DNA from 2 places in the Pseudomonas sp. LFS074 genome. Region 2 is predicted to be linked to the other one. Evidence: predicted binding sites of a transcription regulator. Region 2 holds the regulator's gene; the other holds the start of a gene.
What was found. The regulator sigma-54, encoded in region 2, starts transcription at its own class of promoters, with help from an activator protein. The targets are predictions, from matches to a motif close to ANTGGCATNNANNTTGCTNT.
Positions count from the first base shown of each region.

Region 1: nirB (nitrite reductase large subunit NirB) is a predicted target of sigma-54. The motif match lies at 4,363-4,382, and genes of this name have one in related genera.

Region 1 is NZ_JBFPFV010000001.1:1,384,127-1,395,022, forward strand. It holds gene ACNQP3_RS06410 (bifunctional nitrate reductase/sulfite reductase flavoprotein subunit alpha) at 188-4,204, shown strand; gene nirB (nitrite reductase large subunit NirB) at 4,507-7,059, shown strand; gene nirD (nitrite reductase small subunit NirD) at 7,059-7,421, shown strand; gene pcaQ (pca operon transcription factor PcaQ) at 7,462-8,394, shown strand; gene ACNQP3_RS06430 (FKBP-type peptidyl-prolyl cis-trans isomerase) at 8,624-9,388, shown strand; gene ACNQP3_RS06435 (YkvA family protein) at 9,677-10,117, shown strand; gene ACNQP3_RS06440 (helix-turn-helix domain-containing protein) at 10,235-10,573, shown strand; gene ACNQP3_RS06445 (hypothetical protein) at 10,570-10,896, shown strand, end outside.
Region 2 is NZ_JBFPFV010000001.1:1,064,550-1,075,445, reverse strand. It holds gene ACNQP3_RS04935 (KdsC family phosphatase) at 1-129, shown strand, start outside; gene lptC (LPS export ABC transporter periplasmic protein LptC) at 138-710, shown strand; gene lptA (lipopolysaccharide transport periplasmic protein LptA) at 697-1,221, shown strand; gene lptB (LPS export ABC transporter ATP-binding protein) at 1,222-1,947, shown strand; gene ACNQP3_RS04915 (RNA polymerase factor sigma-54) at 2,123-3,616, shown strand; gene hpf (ribosome hibernation-promoting factor, HPF/YfiA family) at 3,696-4,004, shown strand; gene ptsN (PTS IIA-like nitrogen regulatory protein PtsN) at 4,017-4,481, shown strand; gene rapZ (RNase adapter RapZ) at 4,484-5,338, shown strand; gene ACNQP3_RS04895 (HPr family phosphocarrier protein) at 5,358-5,630, shown strand; gene ACNQP3_RS04890 (ZIP family metal transporter) at 5,676-6,569, opposite strand; gene ACNQP3_RS04885 (superoxide dismutase) at 6,581-7,192, opposite strand; gene ACNQP3_RS04880 (hypothetical protein) at 7,194-7,655, opposite strand; gene ACNQP3_RS04875 (class II fumarate hydratase) at 7,684-9,060, opposite strand; gene ACNQP3_RS04870 (FagA protein) at 9,053-9,454, opposite strand; gene pmbA (metalloprotease PmbA) at 9,583-10,896, opposite strand, start outside.

The sequences.
Region 1 (10,896 bases), 320 kb from region 2:
TAGGCCACAGCACGGCCTTTGTGGGAGCGTGAGGCGGCTGGCCCATTAATTGCTGACTTACCTCCCATCCAGGGCGGTCAACGTCGACAGCCCACACAACCTCACGACAAAGGCGCCGTGTTGCCCCGCTTGCTTGCGCAAGCCGGAGCAGCCGGCGCCTTTTTGCGTTCCCCACAGGAGCCCGCCCATGGCCAACAGCGAAGTGCGCAGCGTCTGCCCCTACTGCGGCGTTGGCTGCGGCATCGTCATGAGCGTTGCCGATGGCAAGGTCGGCAAGATCAGTGGCGACAAGCAGCACCCCAGCAACTTCGGCCGCCTGTGCACCAAAGGCCTCACCGCACACCTGCCGCTGAGCGCCGCCGGGCGCATGGCTGACGCCTATGTGCGCCAGCAACGTAGCCAGCCGCCGGTGCGCACCAGCATGGACCAGGCCATCACCGACACTGCCATGCGCCTGCGCGGCATCATCGACCAGCACGGCGCTGACGCCGTCGCGCTGTACGTGTCCGGGCAAATGTCGCTGGAGGCCCAGTACTTGGCCAACAAGCTGGCTAAAGGCTTTATCCGCACCCGCCATATCGAGTCCAACTCGCGCCTGTGCATGGCCAGCGCCGGCAGCGGCTACAAGCTGTCGCTGGGCGCCGATGGCCCACCCGGCAGCTACCAGGACTTCGAGCACGCCGACGTATTCCTGGTGATCGGCGCCAACATGGCCGACTGCCACCCCATTCTGTTCCTGCGCCTGCTCGACCGGGTCAAGGCCGGGGCCAGGCTGATCGTCGTCGACCCCCGGCGCAGCGCTACCGCCGACAAGGCTGACCTGTTCCTGCAAGTACGCCCAGGCAGCGACATGGCCTTGCTCAACGGCTTTTTGCACTTGCTGCAGCGCAACGGCCACACCAACCCCGACTTCATCGCCCGCCACACCGAAGGCTGGGACGAACTGCCACCCTTCCTCGACGACTATACCCCCGAGCGCGTAGCCGCCATCACCGGGCTGGCGGAGGCCGATATCATCCAGGCCGCCGATTGGATCGGCAGCGCCAGCAACTGGATGAGCTGCTGGACCATGGGCCTTAACCAGAGCATCCACGGCACCTGGCACAGCAACGCCATCTGCAACCTGCACCTGGCCACGGGCGCCATCTGCCGCCCCGGTAGCGGCCCGTTCTCGCTGACCGGCCAGCCCAATGCCATGGGCGGCCGCGAGATGGGCTACATGGGGCCTGGCTTGCCAGGCCAGCGCTCGGCGTTGGTGGCAACGGACCGCGCCTTTGTCGAGCAGCAGTGGCAGCTGGCGCCGGGCAGCCTGCGCAGCGAAGGCGGTGAGGGCACGGTGGCGCTGTTCGAGCAGATGAAGGCCGGAGAAGTGAAAGCCTGCTGGATCATCTGCAGCAACCCAGTGGCCAGTGTCGCCAACCGCCAGCAAGTAATCGACGGGCTGCGCGAGGCCGAACTGGTGATTACCCAGGATGCATTCCTCGACACCGAAACCAACCGCTACGCCGACATCTTGCTGCCGGCCGCGCTGTGGGCCGAAGGCGAGGGTGTGATGATCAATAGCGAACGCAACCTGACGCTGATGCCGCGCGCCGTCCAGCCGCCAGGGCAAAGCCTGCCCGACTGGCAGATCATTGCCCGTGTGGCCTGTGCCATGGGCTATGCCGACGCATTCGACTACCCCGATGCCGAAGCGGTGTACGAGGAAATTCGCCGCTTCCACAACCCGCTGACCGGCTACGATCTGCGCGGCATCGGCTATGCCGAACTGCGTACGCAACCGCGCCAGTGGCCCTGTGCGCCGGGCCGTGAACAGGCGCGAAGCCCACTGCGCTACCTCAACGACGGCAGCAGCCAGGCGCTGTTGCTCGATGCCCAGGGGCAGCGGCCGGCCCTGGCCTTCCCGACCGCCAGCGGCAAGGCGCGCTTCTTCGCTCGGCCTTGGCTGCCGGCGCCGGAGTTGCCGAATGACGACTACCCCATGGTGCTGAATACCGGCCGCGTGCAGCACCAATGGCACACCCTCACCAAGACCGGCAAGGTGCCGGCGCTGAACAAGTTGGAGCCTGGTCCCTTTGTCGAAATCCACCCCGAAGATGCTGCCCGGTTGGGAGTGGCAGAAAAGGACCAGGTGGCCATTCGCTCGCGACGTGGTCAAGCCGTGCTACCGGCGCGTATCAGCGACCGGGTCATGCCGGGCAACTGCTTCGCGCCGTTTCACTGGAACGACCTGATCGGCGAGCAGTTGGCAATCAATGCCGTGACCTGCGATGCGGTCGACCCGTTGTCACTGCAGCCTGCCTTCAAACATTGCGCCGTGGCCCTGGAGCGGGTCGCAAGTGAGCGCATCGATGCCCTTGACCTGAACACTGCCACTTCGGAGCCTGCTCGCATGCCGACCGCCACCCTGTCCCGTCTGCTTGGCCTGGACACCCTGCCGACCCCGGTGCTGGCCGAAGAAGAGCGCCATTACCTGCAAGGTTTCCTGCTGGGCCTGGACCAAGCCCGCGCCGAGGGCGTGCCCGCCCTGCCGGCCAGTGCGCCGCTGGCTGCCAACCGGCGGCTGTTCGTCGACGGTTTGCTGGCCGGGCTGTTCGCCCAGCCCGCCACTGCGCCCCCAGCGGCGCTGACAGTGCCACTGCATCAGGTGCTGTGGGCCTCGCAGACCGGCAACGGCGAGCTGCTGGCCGAACGCTGTGCCGAGCGCCTGCGCGGTGCCGGCCTGAGTGTGCAACTGCGCTGCATGGAGGCGGTCAGCCCAAGCCAGCTGCAGGGCGCTGCCAGTGTGGTGTTGATTGCCAGTACCTTTGGCGATGGCGATGCACCCGACAGCGCGGCGGCATTCTGGCAGGCACTGCAGGGCGAGGGGGGCGCCCACTGCGCCGAGCTGCCCTATGCCGTGCTGGCCCTGGGCGACTCCAGTTACGATCAGTTCTGTGGCTTTGGCCGCAAGCTCGACCTGCGTCTGGCCGAGCTGGGAGGGCGGCGCCTGCTGCAACGGGTGGACTGCGAGCCGGATTTTGACGAAGCCTTTGCGGGCTGGCTCGAGGCATTGCTAGCCGAGCTGGGCAGTGCCACGGCGCCACTACCGGCCAGCGACCCCGCACCCGTGGCGGCCTACAGCAAGCAACAACCCTGGGCTGCCACCTTGCGGGAAAATCGCCTGCTCAATGGCCCCGGTGCCAGCAAGGAAACCCGCCAGCTGGTCTTCGACCTGAGCGGTAGCGGATTCACCTACGCCGCCGGTGACGCCTTGGGCGTGTGGCCGCGCAATTGCCCGGCTCTGGTCGACGAGCTGCTGGCACTGACGCAGCTTGATGGCCAGGCCTTGGTCGAGTTGAAAGGCCAGCCTGCCATGCCACTGGCCGAAGCCCTGCAGGCGCATCTGGAAATTGCCAAGGTAAGCCCTCAACAGCTGCAAGCATTTGCAGGCAATGCGCCCGACCTGCAGCGCCTGCTGCAGCCCGCGTGCAAGGCCGAGCTGCAGGACTGGTTGTGGGGCCGGCAGTTGACCGATGTGCTGCGCGCCTTCCCCCAGCAGTTGCCACTGGCCCACTGGCTGGAGCTGCTCAAGCCGTTGCAGCCGCGGCTCTACTCGATCAGCTCCAGCCCGCTGGCGCACCCGGAGCAGGTGCACCTGACGGTTTCCACGGTGCGTTATGGCAAACGTAAAGGCGTGTGTTCAAGCTTCCTTGCTGACCGTGCGCAGGCACTCAAGGTGGCAATTTTCCCGCAGGTGTCGAAGCACTTTCGCCTGCCCGAGGACGACAATGTGCCGGTAATCATGGTTGGCCCTGGCACTGGTATTGCGCCGTTTCGCGCCTTCCTCGAAGAACGGGAGGCGCGGGGGGCGAAAGGCGGTAACTGGCTGTTCTTTGGCGAGCAGTACGCGGCAACCGACTTCTATTACCGGGAACAATTGCAGGCCTGGCAGGCAGGTGGTCATCTACGGCTGGATACAGCGTTTTCCCGCGACCAGGCCGAGAAGATCTATGTACAGCAACGCCTGCGAGAGCAGGGAGCACAGGTATGGCAATGGCTGGAGGCAGGCGCGTATTTTTATGTCTGCGGGGATGCCCAGCGCATGGCCAAGGATGTGGATGCGGCGTTACGTGAAGTCATTGCCGTGCACGGGAAAGTGGATGCGGATGCCTATGTCGAAACATTGAACAAGGCCAAGCGGTATAGGCGCGATGTGTACTGAGCGCACCGGGATGGGCTGTTGTGCACTGTGAATGTGCATACCTGTGCCGGCCTCTTCGCGGGTGAACCCGCTCCTACAGGTACCGTACAAGTCTGCCGACCTTTGGAGATCCCTGTGGGCGCGGGTTTACCCGCGAAGAGACCGGCACAGATAAAGCAATTGGCACAGTCCCTGCTTTATCTCCAATACAACAAGCCCCGCTGATCAACGGCGATCAACCCGGGCCCCTACCGTGATGAATACAGGCAAAGGCGCCTGGAGCTTCGGCTCCAGGCGCCTTTTTTTTGATCGAGGATCGGCTTATGAAGGCAACAGTGAGCAGCGGGCAACGAGAGCGACTGGTCATCGTCGGCAACGGCATGGTCGGCCACCATTGCGTCGAACAACTGGTCAGCCGTGGCGCCCTGCAGCGCTTCGAGGTGCGGGTGTTCGGCGAAGAGCGCCAACGCGCCTACGACCGCGTGCACCTGTCCGAATACTTCGGTGGCAGTTGTGCCGAAACCCTGGCCCTGTGCGAGCACGATTTCTACAACGCCAACGGCGTGCACCTGCACCTGGGTGAGGCTGTGCTGGAGATCGACCGCGAGCGCTGCGAGGTGGTCACCGCCGAGGGCCGATACGGCTACGAGCAACTGGTGCTGGCCACCGGTTCCTACCCCTTCGTACCGCCGATCGAAGGCTCCAGCGGCAATGCCCGGCTGGTGTACCGCACCCTGGACGACCTTGATGGCATTCGCGCTGCCGCAGCCGGTGCGCGTCGTGGCGTGGTGGTCGGTGGCGGCCTGCTTGGCCTGGAAGCCGCCAACGCCCTCAAGTCGCTGGGCCTGGAGGCCCACGTCGTTGAATTCGCTCCACGGCTTATGCCGGTGCAGTTGGACGGTGAGGGCGGTGCCGCGCTTAAAGCGCAGATCGAGGCGCTGGGCGTGGGGGTGCACCTGTCACGTGCCACCCAGTCGATCAACGACGGTGAAAGCTACCGCTATCGCATGAACTTCGACGGCGGCGAGCACCTGGAAACCGACCTGGTCGTGTTCTCCGCTGGTATCCGCCCACAGGATGCCTTGGGCAGAGCCTGCGGCCTGGAGATCGCCGCGCGCGGCGGTGTGGTGATCGACAATCACTGCCGCAGCAGCGACCCACGCATCTTTGCCATTGGAGAGTGCGCCTCGTGGAACGGCAGCGTTTTCGGCCTGGTTGCCCCAGGCTACGGCATGGCCCGCAACCTGGCGGCGTTGCTGATGGGGGAGGCGGCGGTCGCGTTCACCGGCGCCGACATGTCGACCAAGCTCAAGTTGTTGGGTGTGGATGTCGGCTCGATCGGTGATGCCCACGGCGCCACCCCTGGCGCGCGCAGCTACCGCTTCATCGACGAGGCCAACAGCGCCTACCGCCGGCTGGTGGTGGACGCCAGCGGCAAGCATGTGCTCGGCGCGGTGCTGGTGGGCGACAACAGCTATTACGACACCCTGCTGCAATACGCCCAGAACGGCATTGCCTTGCCGGCCGACCCGGCAGCGCTGATCTTGCCGCAAGGCGGTGGCGCACCGGCCTTGGGCGCTGACGCATTGCCCGACCGCGCGACCATCTGCTCCTGCCACAACGTCAGCAAGGGCGCGGTGTGCGCGGCCATCGACAGCGGTTGCAGCGATCTTGCGGCGGTCAAGGGCTGCACCAAGGCTGCCAGTGGTTGCGGTGGTTGCGCGGCCCTGCTCAAGCAGGTGTTCGAGCATGAATTGACCGCCCGCGGCGTGGCGGTGGACAAGAGCCTGTGCGAGCACTTCGCCTACACCCGTCAGGAACTCTACGGGCTGGTGCGGGTTGAGGGTATTCGCACCTTCGGCGAACTGCTCGAACGCCACGGCAAAGGCCACGTTGGCTGTGACATCTGCAAGCCGGCGGTGGGCAATATTCTCGCCTCGTGCTGGAACCAGCCGATCATGGACCCGGCGCTGGTGCCGCTGCAGGACACCAACGACACCTTCATGGCCAACATGCAGAAAAACGGCACCTACTCGGTGGTGCCGCGCATACCGGGGGGGGAAATTACCCCCGACAAGCTCATCGTCATTGGCCAGGTGGCCAAGAAGTACGATTTGTACACCAAAATCACCGGCGGCCAGCGCATCGACCTGTTCGGTGCCCAGTTGCATGAACTTCCGCTGATCTGGGGCGAGCTGATCGAAGCCGGCTTCGAAACCGGCCACGCCTACGGCAAATCGACCCGCACGGTGAAATCGTGCGTGGGCAGCACCTGGTGCCGTTACGGCGTGCAGGACAGTGTCGGCATGGCCCTGCGCCTGGAGGACCGCTACAAAGGCCTGCGCAGCCCGCACAAGCTCAAGTTCGCCGTGTCCGGCTGCACCCGCGAATGTGCCGAGGCGCAGAGCAAGGACATCGGCGTGATCGCCACTGACAAGGGCTGGAATCTGTACGTGTGCGGCAACGGCGGCATGCGCCCACGGCATGCTGAACTGTTCGCCACCGACCTGGACGACGAAACCCTGGTACGCCTGATCGACCGCGTGCTGATGTTCTACATCCGTACCGCCGACAAGCTGCAGCGCACCTCGGTTTGGCGCGAGAGCCTGGACGGTGGGCTGGACTACCTGAAGCAGGTGATCATCGACGACAGCCTGGGCTTGGCCAGCGAGCTGGAAGCGCAGATGCAGCATGTGGTCGACCAGTACGAATGCGAATGGGCCAACGCCCTCAACGACCCGGAGAAGCTCAAGCGCTTCCGCACCTTCGTCAATGACCGGCGTGCCGACCCGGACATGCACTTCGTGCGCGAACGCGAACAACGCCGGCCTGCTGCGCCGCTGCACCTGATTCCAACTGTCGAGGAGGCTGTCTGATGAACCTGTCCAATGCTGCTGTGAAAACCCAAGCGACCTGGCAGGTGGTGTGCCGGGTGCAAGACCTGGTAGCCGAGTCCGGGGTGGTCGTGTGGCTGGATGGCACCCAGGTGGCGCTGTTCTACCTGCCGGGGCAGGCCCAGCCGCTGTATGCCGTGGACAACCGCGACCCGCGTTCCGGCGCCAACATCATCGGCCGTGGGTTGGTAGGCAGTGTGCAGGGTGAGTTGGTGGTGGCGGCGCCGTTGTACAAGCAGCATTTCAGCCTGCAGAGCGGCGAGTGCCTGGAGGATGCCGGGCAACAGCTTCGGGTGTGGTCGGTGCGATTCAATGGCGAGGCGGTGGAGTTGGCGGTGGCCTGATGTTCAGCTGCTGCTTGCGGCGATGCGTTAAGCTTGCCGCATGAACCTCGATACCCGCATTAAATACCGCCACCTGCTGTGCTTCCTGGAGATTGCCCGGCAGGGCAGCCTGGCCAGGGCTGCCGACGTGCTTGCGATCAGCCAGCCGGCCATCTCCAAAACCCTCAAGGAACTTGAAGACCTGTTGGAGGCGCGCTTGTTCGCGCGCAGCCGTCAGGGTGTCGAGCTGACCCCCGCCGGGACGCGCTTCATGCGTTATGCCGGGCCCAGCGTGCAGGCCCTGCGCGATGGTGTCAGCAGTTTGCGTGGCGAAGCGCGGGCGCCGTCACAGGTGCGTATAGGCGTGCTGTCCACGGTCGAGGGCCTGCTCATGCCCGAGGTGTTGTGCCGCCTGCACCAGCGCCATGACGCGCTGGTGATCAGTGTGGTCACCGGGGTCAGTGCTCAGCTGCTCGGCCAACTGCACCTGGGCGAACTGGAGCTTGTGGTCGGGCGCATGACCGACAGCCCGCAGATCCAGGGCCTGTCGTTCGAGCACCTGTACAGCGAATCGATGAGCCTGGTGGTACGCCCCGGTCACCCGCTGCTGGCCAGCGCGCCGGTGGAGCGAGCCCAGGTGGGGCGTTACCCGTTGGTGCTGCCACCGGCGGGCACCACCATCCGCCAGCATGCCGACAGCCTGTTTGTGCAATGCGGTATCCAGATGCCGGCGCAGCGCCTGGAAACCTTGTCGCTGGCCCTGAGCCGGCGTTACCTGCTGGGCAGTGATGGACTGTGGGTGGCGCCCCGCGACGCGGTCTTGCTGGACCTGCGCCATGGCGAGTTGGTCGAGCTCGACCTGGGCGTGCGCGAGCCGGGCGGTTCGGTCGGCATCTGCCGTAACGCCGCCCTGCCGCAAAGCTTGCCGGGGCAATGGGTGTGCGAGGTACTGCGTGAGGTGGCAGGGGAGTATCGCGAGGGTCAATACCCCTGATTGCAGGCTTTTCAGAATCCAGCGAAATAAATCCCTGGTTGGACCGCGCAAAAACGGCACAACGGGTCAATACTGGCCAATGGCTGCAAACGCTCACATTAATAAGCGTTTAACAACTGAACTTCCTTACTAAAACCCGCTCCTATGCCGGTAGCCATTGGTCATGGCCGCCTGCTAAGCTCGCGGCTTTACCCTGATTGCCCTTATGGCGCATGAACAAGGAAATAGCATGAAACAGCATCGTTTGGCGGCTGCGGTTGCCCTGGTAGGCCTGGTACTGGCTGGCTGTGACCAACAGGCCAGCAGCCCCGAGCTGAAGACTCCGGCGCAGAAAGCCTCCTACGGTATCGGCCTGAACATGGGCAAGAGCCTGGCTCAGGAAGGCATGGAAGACCTTGATTCCAAAGCAGTCGCCCTCGGCATCGAAGACGCCGTCAGCAAGAAAGAGCAGCGCATCAAGGATGAAGAGCTGGTAGAAGCGTTCACCGCATTGCAGAAGCGCGCCGAAGAGCGCCTGGCCAAGGCCAGCGAAGAAGCCGCCTCCGCCGGCAAGAAATTCCTCGAAGAAAACGCCAAGAAGCCAGGCGTGGTCACCACCGCTTCGGGCCTGCAGTACGAAGTGGTCAAGAAGGCCGACGGCCCGCAGCCTAAGCCGACTGACGTGGTCACTGTCCACTACGAAGGCAAGCTGATCGATGGCAAGGTATTCGACAGCTCCGTAGAGCGTGGCAGCCCGATCGACCTGCCGGTCAGCGGCGTGATCCCAGGTTGGGTCGAAGGCCTGCAGCTGATGCACGTTGGCGAGAAATACAAGCTGTTCATTCCGGCTGAACTGGCCTACGGCGCACAAAGCCCGAGCCCGTTGATCCCTGCCAACTCGGTACTGGTGTTCGACCTGGAACTGATCGCCATCAAGGACCCGGCCCAGCTGCAAGGTGCCGAGCCTGAAGGTGAGGCCCCGGCCGAAGCGCCTACGGAAGCACCTGCCAAGTAACATTGGCTGGTAGTCGCAAACGCCCCGCACTGACGGGGCGTTTTCGTTTGTGCCGATTGGACGAACCTGCAACAGCTGATACTGTCCGAGGAGATGAAGCGTAAAGATGTAGGACGTTTCTGACGCAAATCGTTTGCGGCTTAGCCAGCCCCGGTGTGAAACGACTGTGTAAAAAACGCCCGATCTGACCGGGACCCTTGCCTGGCAGGCACCGGAGGTCAGAAATATCGCCCTGTTCACAAGGTTATCCACAATAAATGTGGATAACCTTTTCCTCTCGGAGGCTCCATGAGCGCACCCTGGAATTTCGCCCGCTTTCTGCCATTGGCCGAGCGCCTGCTCAGCCGCGGCCGCTTGCCGGCCTTGCTGTTCGCGGTGGCGCGCAAAGGCCCGCGCCTCGGCCAGCTGCGTGAAGATGTGAAGCTGTTACAGTCGCTGTGCCTGGCCTGGTGGCGCGGCGAGTACCGCGCCATCAGCCCTGGGGCGCTGGTCACCATCGTGGCTGGCCTGCTGTATTTCGTCAGCCCCATCGATGCCATCCCCGACTGGCTGCTGGGGGTGGGTTTTCTTGATGACATCGCGGTGCTGGGCTGGGTGCTGAAAACCGTGTCCGACGAGCTGGCGCGCTTCAAAGCCTGGCGCGATAGCCAGGCGCCCGAACGGCTGCGCGTGGTCGAGCGCCTGCCAGCCACCCCGCAGGCGCTGCGGCTGGAACGCAATACGCACTAAGAGCGGCCTGAGCCTTCACTGCACCTCAACTGCACAGACCCCAGAGTTGGTAATATAATTGGCATAAGGGTTATGCCTACGGATTACATGCTGTAATCCTTTTTAAAGGGGTTTGTAATGGGTATTCAGGTCATCAGCCGGGACGGTCAGCCCGAGTACGCAGTCGTTCCCTGGGAGCAATACCAGGCCTTGCTCAAGGCTGCGGGGCAGGCACCTGCCGAGGCGGTTGTCAGTGAAGCGCAGGTGGGGGCAGCCAGTGCGCCATTACCGGCCTTCAGCGAAGTCGCCCAGATTCGCCAGGCCAAGGGCATTGCCCCTGAGCAACTGGCGCGCAATGTCGGGGTGAGCCCGGCGTATCTGGCCATGATCGAATCGGGCGAGCGCCAACCGGATGCTGCCATCCGCCGCGCCTTGGCCTGGCATCTTGGGGTGGCTGGCTGGAGCGAGCCATCATGAGCCAGGTCAGGATCAGCCGTCAGCACTGGGATAACCTGCTGGGCGAGCTTGACCTGGCCCGTCGACAACGTCACCTGCTGACGTACCGAGCGTTGATCGAGCGCTTGCAACTACCCAGCCCGGCCATGCAGACGCTGACCGCCGCGCTGGAATACCTGGCCGTGTTGGATGCCCGTGCCGAGCAGCCCTTGCGCAGTTCGCTGGTGATCAGCCAGGGCGCCAGCCGTTTGCCGCGTACTGGCTTTTTTGAGTGTGTCGAGCGGCTGGGGCGGTTTACCGGGCCGGTCGATGGTATGGAGGCCGCTTCTTGGCATGCCTCCGAG
Region 2 (10,896 bases):
CCGTTCGTACGCCAGCACGCTCATGGCGTGACCCAGGCACGCGGTGGCGAAGGCGCGGCCCGTGAATTCTGCGAACTGATCATGCAGGCCCAGGGCACCCTGGACGCTGCCAACGCCAACTACCTGTAAGGCTGCCCATGTTCAGCAAGAAAGCCCGAAACATTGTGCTGCTCGGGGCGATCGCCGCCCTGCTGGTAGCCATTGGCTACTGGAATGTCAGCCCGGAAAGCTTCCTCGACAAGCCGGTGGCCCAAGTCGACGAAAGCGCCATCGACTATTACGCGATCAACGCCCACAGCGTGCAGTTCCTGCCCGACGGCAAGCTGCAGTACGAAATGACCGCCGACAAGGTCGAGCACCTCAAGGCCAGCGAAATTACCCTGCTGACCACGCCGGACCTGCACATGTACCGCGGCACCGAATACCCGTGGCACGTACAAAGCACCCGCGCCGAGGTCAACCCGGACGGTACCGAGGTCGAGCTGATCGACAAGGTACGGGTTGCCCGCACCGACGAAAAGCAGCGTGAAACCATCATTACCAGCTCACGCATGACCGTGTTCCCGCAGAAGCAATATGCGCAGACCGAGCAAGCCGTTAGAATCGACGGCGCCGGTGGCACAACTACGGGCAAAGGAATGAAAGCGTATTTGAAAGAAGGCAAGATGGACTTGCTCTCTAACGTAAGAGGACAGTATGAGGCTCGTTAAAACCCTCCCCCTTTTGCTCAGCCTGAGCGCAGCACTGGGAAGCGCGAGCGCCCTCGCCCTGCCGAATGACCGTGACCAGCCTATCCGCATCCAGGCCGATAACGCCCACCTGGATGACAAGCAAGGCGTGGCCACCTACACCGGCGACGTGATCATCACCCAGGGTTCGATGATGATCAAAGGCAACACCGTGACCATCACCCGTTCCGCCTCCGGCGATATCGACGTGGTGACCTCGGTGGGCAACCTGGCCTACTTCGAGCAGCAGCAGAGCGCAGCCAAGCCGGACAAGATGAAGGGCTGGGGCGTGACCATCCAGTACCAGTCGCAGAAGGACCTGGTGATCCTCACCGACCGCGCCAAGGTCGAGAACGAAGGCAACACCACCGAAGGCGAGAAGATCGTCTACAACACCCAGACCCAGGTGGCGACCGCCGGTCGCGGTGGCAACGTGACTACACCGCGTCAGCGTATCGACATGGTGATCCAGCCCAAGAAGAAGGCCGAGTAAATGGCAACCCTCAAAGCCCAGCACCTGGCCAAGAGCTACAAGGGCCGGCAGGTGGTACGTGATGTCAGCCTGTCGATCGACAGCGGCCAGATCGTCGGCCTGCTCGGCCCTAACGGCGCCGGCAAGACCACCTGCTTCTACATGATCGTCGGGCTGGTCCAGGCCGAACAGGGCCGGGTACTGATCGACAACCTCGATGTCAGCCATCAGCCCATGCATGGCCGTGCGCGCGCCGGTATCGGCTACCTGCCGCAGGAAGCTTCGATCTTCCGCAAGCTGTCGGTGGCCGACAACATCATGGCCATCCTCGAAACCCGCAAGGACCTGGACCGCGAAGGCCGCCGCAAGGAGCTGGAAAGCCTGCTGCAGGAGTTCCACATCAGCCACATCCGCGACAACCTCGGCATGAGCCTGTCCGGCGGTGAACGCCGCCGCGTCGAAATTGCCCGCGCCCTGGCGACCGCACCCAAGTTCATCCTGCTGGACGAACCGTTCGCAGGTGTCGACCCGATCTCGGTCGGCGACATCAAGCAGATCATCCACCACCTCAAGGCCAAAGGTATCGGTGTACTGATCACCGACCACAACGTGCGTGAGACCCTGGATATCTGCGAAACCGCCTACATCGTCAACGATGGCCGGTTGATTGCCGAAGGCGACGCCGAAACCATCCTTGCCAACGATCTGGTCAAAGAGGTTTACCTGGGCCACGAGTTCCGCCTCTGACCCGAGGCGCGCCTGGAGTACCGGCAAATAGCCCCAAAACTACGGGTAAAGTTGTTACGGTACTCTAGGCAAACGCTACAATTTAAGGCATAAAACTTGCTTGATCTGGCGCCTCGGCGCCCTCGTGTAGTGGATGGCGCATGCGCGCCGGCGAACAAGGTATTAAGCCCCAGCCATGAAACCATCGCTCGTCCTAAAAATGGGCCAGCAACTGACGATGACACCGCAGTTGCAACAGGCCATCCGTCTGCTCCAGCTTTCCACCCTGGACCTCCAACAGGAAATCCAGGAAGCGCTGGAGTCGAACCCGATGCTCGAACGTCAGGAAGACGGCGACGACTTCGACAACAGCGACCCGATGGCGGACAACGCCGAAAACAAGCCGGCCGCCGAAGCCCAGGACAATAGCTTCCAGGAAAGCACTGTCAGTGCCGACAGCCTGGAAGACGGTGAGTGGAGCGAGCGCATCCCCAACGAGCTTCCGGTCGATACCGCCTGGGAAGACATCTACCAGACCAGCGCCAGCAGCCTGCCGAGCAACGATGACGACGAGTGGGACTTCACCACCCGCACATCGGCCGGCGAGAGCCTGCAAAGCCACCTGCTGTGGCAGCTGAACCTGGCGCCGATGTCCGATACCGACCGCCTGATCGCCGTCACCCTGATCGACAGCATCAACGGCCAGGGGTATCTGGAAGACACCCTCGAGGAAATCTGCGCAGGTTTCGACCCTGAGCTGGATATCGAGCTGGACGAAGTCGAAGCGGTACTGCACCGCATCCAGCAGTTCGAGCCAGCTGGCGTGGGCGCACGTAACCTGGGCGAATGCCTGCTGCTGCAACTGCGCCAGCTGCCCGCCAGCACCCCGTGGATGACCGAAGCCAAGCGCCTGGTCACCGATTTCATCGACCTGCTCGGCAGCCGCGACTACAGCCAGTTGATGCGGCGCATGAAAATCAAGGAAGACGAGCTGCGCCAGGTCATCGAGCTGGTGCAAAGCCTCAACCCGCGCCCCGGTTCGCAGATCGAATCCAGCGAGCCCGAGTACGTAGTGCCTGACGTCATCGTGCGCAAGGACAGCGAGCGCTGGCTGGTGGAGCTGAACCAGGAAGCCATCCCACGCCTGCGCGTCAACCCACAGTACGCGGGCTTCGTACGCCGTGCCGACACCAGCGCCGACAACACCTTCATGCGCAACCAGCTGCAAGAAGCGCGCTGGTTCATCAAGAGCCTGCAAAGCCGCAATGAAACACTGATGAAGGTTGCCACGCAGATCGTCGAGCACCAGCGCGGCTTCCTCGACCACGGCGATGAAGCAATGAAGCCGTTGGTGTTGCACGACATCGCCGAAGCGGTGGGCATGCACGAGTCGACCATTTCGCGGGTTACCACGCAAAAGTACATGCACACACCGCGTGGCATCTACGAACTGAAATACTTTTTCTCCAGCCACGTCAGCACCTCCGAAGGCGGAGAATGCTCGTCCACGGCGATCCGCGCGATCATCAAAAAACTGGTTGCAGCGGAAAATCAGAAAAAGCCATTGAGTGACAGCAAGATCGCTGGTTTACTGGAGGCACAAGGCATCCAGGTAGCCCGTCGCACCGTCGCCAAGTACCGCGAGTCCCTCGGCATCGCACCGTCGAGCGAGCGCAAGCGACTGATGTAGCCCCTGAGATGTGCCACAGCGTTTGTGGGGCAGGTGCAAGACCTGCTTCTTTATGCACGGGCAACAAAGGAGAAGCTGTATGCAAGTCAATATCAGTGGACAGCATGTAGAAGTCACCCAGCCACTTCGCGATTATGTGCTTGAAAAGCTCGCTCGCGTGGAAAGTCACTTCGACAAGATCACCAACGTGCAGGTCATCATGAAAGTCGAGAAGCTGCAGCAGAAGGTCGAAGCGACCCTGCAGATTCCCGGCGGCGAAGTGGTAGCCAACGCCGAACACGAAGATATGTATGCAGCGATCGACGCCTTGGCCGACAAGCTCGACCGCCAACTGAAAAAACACAAGGAAAAACAGCAAAGCCTGCTGCAAGGTGCAGCTGCCCGCTGATCCCCCTCATCCATGATCCGACTTGAAACCATCCTGACCCCCGGCCGTTCCCTTGTGAACGTGCCGGGCGGCAGCAAGAAGCGCGCCCTGGAAAAGGTCGCCACCGTCATCGCCGATCAAGTGCCAGAACTGGAGATGCAGGACGTCTTCGAAAAACTGGTCGCCCGGGAAAAACTCGGTTCTACCGGTTTCGGCAATGGCATCGCCATTCCGCACTGCCGGCTTGAAGGATGTTCCGCTCCTGTCAGCGCCCTGCTGCACCTTGAAGCACCTATCGATTACGACGCCATCGATGGCGCGCCGGTGGACCTGATGTTCGTCCTCTTGGTGCCCGAAGCCGCTACCGATGCGCATCTGGAACTGCTGCGTCAGATCGCCAGCATGCTCGATCGCAAGGAGGTCCGTGATCGCCTGCGTGCGGCCACCAGCAGTGAGGCCCTGTTCCAGGTTGTCCTGGACGTACAGAACGAGCACTGAACATGCGCCTGATCATTGTCAGCGGCCGGTCCGGCTCCGGCAAGAGCACTGCCCTCGATGTCCTGGAAGACAACGGTTTCTACTGCATCGACAACCTGCCGGCCGGGCTGCTGCCGCAGTTGGCGGAAGACGCACTGATCAACACCGAACTGCTGCAACCGAAGGTTGCCGTGTCGATCGACGCACGCAACCTGCCCAGCCACCTGACGCGCTTCCCCGAATTGCTCGAAGAAGCCCGCGCGCGGAACATCCAGTGCGACGTGCTGTTCCTGGATGCCGACGAAGATATGCTGCTCAAGCGCTTCTCGGAAACCCGCCGCCGCCACCCGCTGACCAACGCCAACCGCTCGCTCGCGGAAGCAATCCGCGTGGAAAGCGATTTGCTGGGGCCGATCGCCGACCTGGCCGACCTGAAAATCGACACCACCAACCTGAACCTGTATCAGCTGCGTGACTCGATCAAGCTGCGCCTGCTCAACCAACCCGAGCCTGGCACTGCGTTCCTGGTCGAGTCGTTCGGCTTCAAGCGCGGCATGCCGGTCGACGCCGACCTGGTGTTCGATGTGCGCTGCCTGCCCAACCCCTACTGGAAGCCCGAGCTGCGAGAGCACTCGGGCCTCGACCAGCCAGTGATCGACTACCTGGCTGCCCAGCCGGATGTCGAAGACATGTACAACGACATTTCGGGCTATCTGCTCAAGTGGTTGCCCCGCTTCGCCGCCAGCAACCGCGCTTATGTCACCATTGCCATCGGCTGCACCGGCGGCCATCACCGTTCGGTGTACATCACCGAGCGCCTTGGCCAACACCTGCAGCAAACCCTGAAAAACGTCCAGGTCCGCCACCGCGACCTCTAGCCCAAGGATCCGCCCCACGATGCCCGCCCGCGAAATCACCATCATCAACAAGTTGGGCCTGCATGCCCGGGCGGCAGCCAAGTTCGTCGGCGTGGCCGGCCGCTTCCCCTGCCAGGTACGGGTTGGACGTGCGCCGGACAAGCTGGTGGATGGCAAGAGCATAATGGCGGTGATGATGCTGGCAGCGGGCAAAGGCACCCAGGTGCACCTGCATACCGAGGGTGAGCAAGACAGCGATGCCATGGACGCGCTGGTCGAACTGATCAACAACTTCTTCGACGAAGGCGAATAAAGCCGGCACACTCCTTGTTGGAGTGCGCGCCAACCTGATGATGAATCAGGACATCGCGGTATCCATCACCATCATCAGACAGAAGCCGATACACAACCCCAGGCTAGCCAGCCGATGGTGGCCATTGCTGCGCGACTCCGGGATGATTTCCTGGGTGACCACTAGCAGCATCGCCCCCGCCGCACAGGCCAAACCCAGCGGCAGCAGGAGTTCGGCAACATTCACCAGCCAGGCACAGATCACTGCGGCCACCGGTTCGACCAGCCCTGACGCAGCGCCTATCAGGAAAGCTTTGAAACGCGGCATGCCCGCCCCGGCCAGCACCAGCGCAATCACCAGCCCCTCAGGCACATCCTGCAACGCAATGCCCATGGCCAGGCTGTCGGCGTCGGCCATGCCGCCACCGGCCGACACTCCAATCGCCATGCCTTCAGGGATGTTGTGCGCAATGATGGCAATGACAAACAGCCAGATACGTGCAGCAATCACCGGCTGATTGTCGGGGCCAACCAGCGCTTCTGGCGAGGCGCCAGACACCTTGAGGTCGACCAGAAACAGGCACAGCGCACCGAACAACAAGCCGAAGCTGATCAGGCCACCCGCGCCCCAAGGGCTGAACCCGATGGACTGGGCGGCATCCAACCCCGGAATGATCAGGGAAAACGCGGTGGCTGCCAGCATCACACCGGCGCCGAAACCCAGCAGCGTGTCGGCCAGCGCCACTGGCATGTTGCGAATGACCAGTACCGGTACTGCGCCCAGTGCAGTGCCCAGCGCACATAGCGCACCGCCCTCAAGGGCGCGAAGCATGCGCGGCTCCAGGTCCAGCCAGGCGAGGCCACGCGCTACCAGCAGCGCGGTGCCAGCCAGCAACAGCAAGGTCCCAAGCGCCAGGCGGAACAGGCGCACACTGCTGACAGACATCACCTCAGAGCGCATACCGGTTCGACTCACTTCAGGGCTTCGAGGTAACGGCGCTCCACTTGCGCCCAGTCAATGACGTTGTAGAAGGCGCCGATGTATTCCGGACGACGGTTCTGGTACTTGAGGTAATACGCGTGCTCCCACACGTCCAGGCCGAGGATTGGCGTATTGCCGTGCATCAACGGGCTGTCTTGGTTGCCACTGCTCTCTACCACCAGGGTTTTCTGCGGTGTCACGCTTAGCCAGGCCCAGCCGCTGCCGAAGCGCGTCAGCGCAGCCTTGGTGAAAGCCTCCTTGAAAGCCTCGAAGCCGCCCAGTTGCGCGGTGACAGCTTGCGCCAGCTGGCCCACAGGCTCACCGCCACCCTGTGGCGACATGACGGTCCAGAACAGGCTGTGGTTGGCGTGGCCGCCGCCGTGGTTGGTCACTGCGCCACGCAGGTTTTCCGGAAGTTGCTTGACGGCGCCAACCAGCTTCTCAACCGGCCATTCGGCCCACTCGGTACCTTCGATAGCGGCGTTGAGACCATTCACGTAGGTCTGATGATGCTTGGTGTGGTGGATTTCCATGGTCTGGGCGTCGATGTGCGGCTCCAGCGCGTCATAGGCGTATGGCAATGCAGGCAGGGTATGTGGCATGTCAGTGAATTCCGTAGGCATGGGTTCTGGGTGCCAGGTCCCGCTGGGCAGCGAGCTCGCTGGCCCCGGCGCTGTGGCGACTTAGCAGGCGCTCGGTACGCGGGTACTGGCCGTACTCGGCGATGAAACTCAGCAGTTCGGTGTAGGTGCGCCCGCTGTGGCGCAAGGCCGCATCACGCAGCGCCTGCGGCAGGCGCGTCTCCTGGCTGGCCTGCAGCAGCCGCTGGTGAGCGGCGCACAAGTAGTCGGCGCTTTCCTGCGGCTGGTTCAGGCGCAGGTGCAAGTCGGCCAGGTTATGGTGGGCGATGACGAAAGCGGCCACCGCTTCGTCGACGTCATGCCAGCGCTCGAACAGCACCTGGGCCAGCGCCAGGGCTTGCAGGTAGTGTTCCCGGGCGTCGACCAGCTCGCCTTGATCGAACAGGCGGTTGGCGGTTTCCGTGGTGCGTTTCCAGTGCTGCATGGCAAATCTCCTTGGCGGTGACGCAGGGTCAGATTCCGCCGGCGGTGAGTTTTTCCGGGTCCAGCAGTGCTTCGAGCTGGTCACGCGACAAATCGGTGTGCTCCAGCGCCACATCGATGATCGGGCGACCTTGCTTGTACGCGGTCTTGGCGATTTCGGCGGCCTTGAGGTAGCCGATGATCGGGTTCAGCGCAGTGACCAGGATCGGGTTGCGCGCCAGGGCTTCCTTGAGCTTGCCCTCGTTGACCTTGAAGGTGGCGATGGCCTTGTCGGCCAGCAAGCGGCTGACGTTGGCCATCAGCTCGATGCTTTCCAGCAGGTTGCGGGCGATCACCGGCAGCATCACGTTCAGCTCGAAGTTACCGGACTGCCCCGCGATGGCGATGGTGGCGTCGTTGCCGATCACCTGGGCGGCGACCATGGCAGTGGCCTCCGGGATCACCGGGTTGACCTTGCCCGGCATGATCGAAGAGCCAGGCTGCAGGCCTTGCAGCTCGATTTCGCCCAGGCCGGCCAGCGGGCCGGAGTTCATCCAGCGCAGGTCGTTGGCAATTTTCATCAGTGCCACAGCGGTAGTCTTGAGCTGGCCAGACAGGGCCACGGCGGTATCCTGCGAACCGATCAGGGCAAACAGGTTTTGCCCTGGGGTGAACTCGACTTGGGTCAGGCCACTGAGTTGGCGGGCAAACACGCCAGCGAACCGGGGGTGGGCATTGATGCCGGTACCCACGGCGGTGCCGCCCTGGGCCAGCGCCTGCAGGCTCGGCAAGGTGGCTTCGAGGTGTGCCTTGGCGCCGTTGATCTGTGCCGCCCAGCCATCCAGCACCTGGCTCATGCGCACCGGCATGGCGTCCATCAGGTGGGTGCGGCCCGTTTTCACATACTGATGCACTTGCGCCGACTTGGCCTCGATCACCTGTACCAGGTGCGCCAAGGCTGGCAGCAACTGTTCGTGCAGGGCCAGCGCGGCACTGACGTGGATAGTGGTCGGGATGATGTCATTGCTGCTCTGGCCACAGTTGACGTGATCATTGGCATTGACTGCCTCACCCAGTACGCGGCTGGCCAAGGTCGCGATCACTTCGTTGGCGTTCATGTTCGAGCTGGTGCCGGAGCCGGTCTGGAACACATCGACCGGGAAATGCTGGATGAAGTCTTCGGCCAACAGTTGCTCGACAGCCTTGACGATGGCTTGGCCCTGCGCGGCGGACAGTTGTTCCAGCTCGATGTTGGCCTTGGCCGCGGCTGCCTTGGCCAGCAGCAGAGCACGAATGAACTGGGCCGGCATGCGCTGGCCGCTGATCGGGAAGTTGTCGACCGCGCGTTGGGTCTGGGCGCCGTACAGGGCCTGGGCAGGCACCTGCAGTTCACCCATGCTGTCACGCTCGATACGGGTATCACTCATCATAAAATCCTTGCATCAGTTCATCGGGAGAAATCGACGGCAGCAGGCGGCAATTGGCCAACTGCAGGGCGTAGGGTTGCCAGCGCTGGTTCTGCTCCTGGCGGTCGAGGTTGCGCAGGTCCAGCAGCGGTCGCCAGGCCTGGTCCAGGCACTGGCAGCGCCAATGCCAGGGCAGCATGCGGTCGCAGGCGGTATCCAGCAGCAGGCGGAAGGAGGTCAGTGCCACCGTCCATGACGAGGTTTGCGTACAGCACACCAGGTAGCGGCCTTCGGCCAGGTAATGCTCGATCAGCCGTGGCTCGTCAGGCTCGAGCGCACAGCGAATGCGCCGGCTGAGCCAGCGCCAGTTTTCCAGGTAGGGCAGTTCGCGGAGGACGGGTTTCATGAACATCATCGCCGGGTGACTGGATAATGATATTCATTATTAAGTGATAAATAGAATCACTTCAAGTATCCGTTAGTGAAAGAAAAACCCGGCACGATGGCCGGGTCTTCGATTTCACTGCATGTTTCTGGCGGCAATTAGCTACCCGCGACGGTCATCCGCTCGATCAGCACCGACCCGGTATGGATATTGCTGCGCGTTTCAAGATCGTTACCGATCGCGACAATTTGCTGGAACATGTCTTTCATATTGCCGGCGATGGTCACTTCTTGAACCGCGTGCTGGATCTCGCCATTTTCGACCCAGAAGCCAGCTGCACCACGGGAATAATCCCCCGTCACCATGTTCAGCCCATGCCCCATCAGCTCGGTCACCAGCAGGCCGCGGCCCATACGGCGAATCAACGCGGCCTGGTCTTCGACGCCGTGGGTGACGAACAGGTTGTGCACACCACCGGAGTTGGCCGTGCTTGGCAAGCCCAGCTTGCGCCCGGAATAGGTGCCCAGCAGGTACGACACCAGCTCGCCTTTGTCGACGAACGGCTTGGCGTAGGTGGCCAGGCCATCACCGTCGAACGCGGCGCTACCCAACGCGCGCGGAATGTGCGGGCGCTCGTCGAGGGTAAGCCAGGAAGGGAACAGGCGCTGGCCAATGGTACCTTCGAGGAAGGACGACTTGCGGTACAGGTTGCCGCCGGAAATAGCCGACAGGAAGCTGCCGAACAGGCCACCGGCCAGTTCGGCCGAAAACAGCACCGGCACCTCGCAAGTGGGAACCGGCCGGGCACCCAGTCGGCTGGCAGCACGCTGTGCAGCGCGAACGCCAATGCTGCGCGGGTCGGCCAGCAAGTTGCCCCGACGGTTCACGTCGTACCAGTAGTCACGCTGCATCTGCCCTTCGCCTTCGGCGATCATCACGCAGCTCAGGCTGTGCCGGGTCGAGGCGTACCCACCGATGAAGCCATGGCTGTTGCCATACACGCGGCAGCCCTGGTGGGTATTGAGGGTGGTGCCATCGGCGTTGAGGATGCGCGGGTCGGCATCAAACGCCGCCGCCTCGCAGGCCAGGGCCATTTCGATGGCCTTTTCGGGTTCGATATCCCAATCGTGGTACAGGTCCAGATCAGGAATTTCACGGGCCATCAGCGCCGCGTCGGCCAAGCCCGAACATTCGTCTTCGGAAGTATGCTTGGCAATGGCCAGGGCAGCGGCAACGGTTTCGCGGATCGCGTCCGGGCCACTGGCCGAAGTGCTGGCCGAGCCTTTGCGCTGGCCAACATAAAGGGTGATACCAAAGCCCTGGTCGCGGTTGAATTCGACCGTCTCGACTTCACGCTGGCGTACCGTGGTGGACAAGCCCTGCTCCAGCGAAACTGCCACTTCGCAGGCACTGGCCCCTTGGCGGCGCGCCTCGGCGATGATCGCCTCGACCTGCTCCTGCAATGCTGGCAG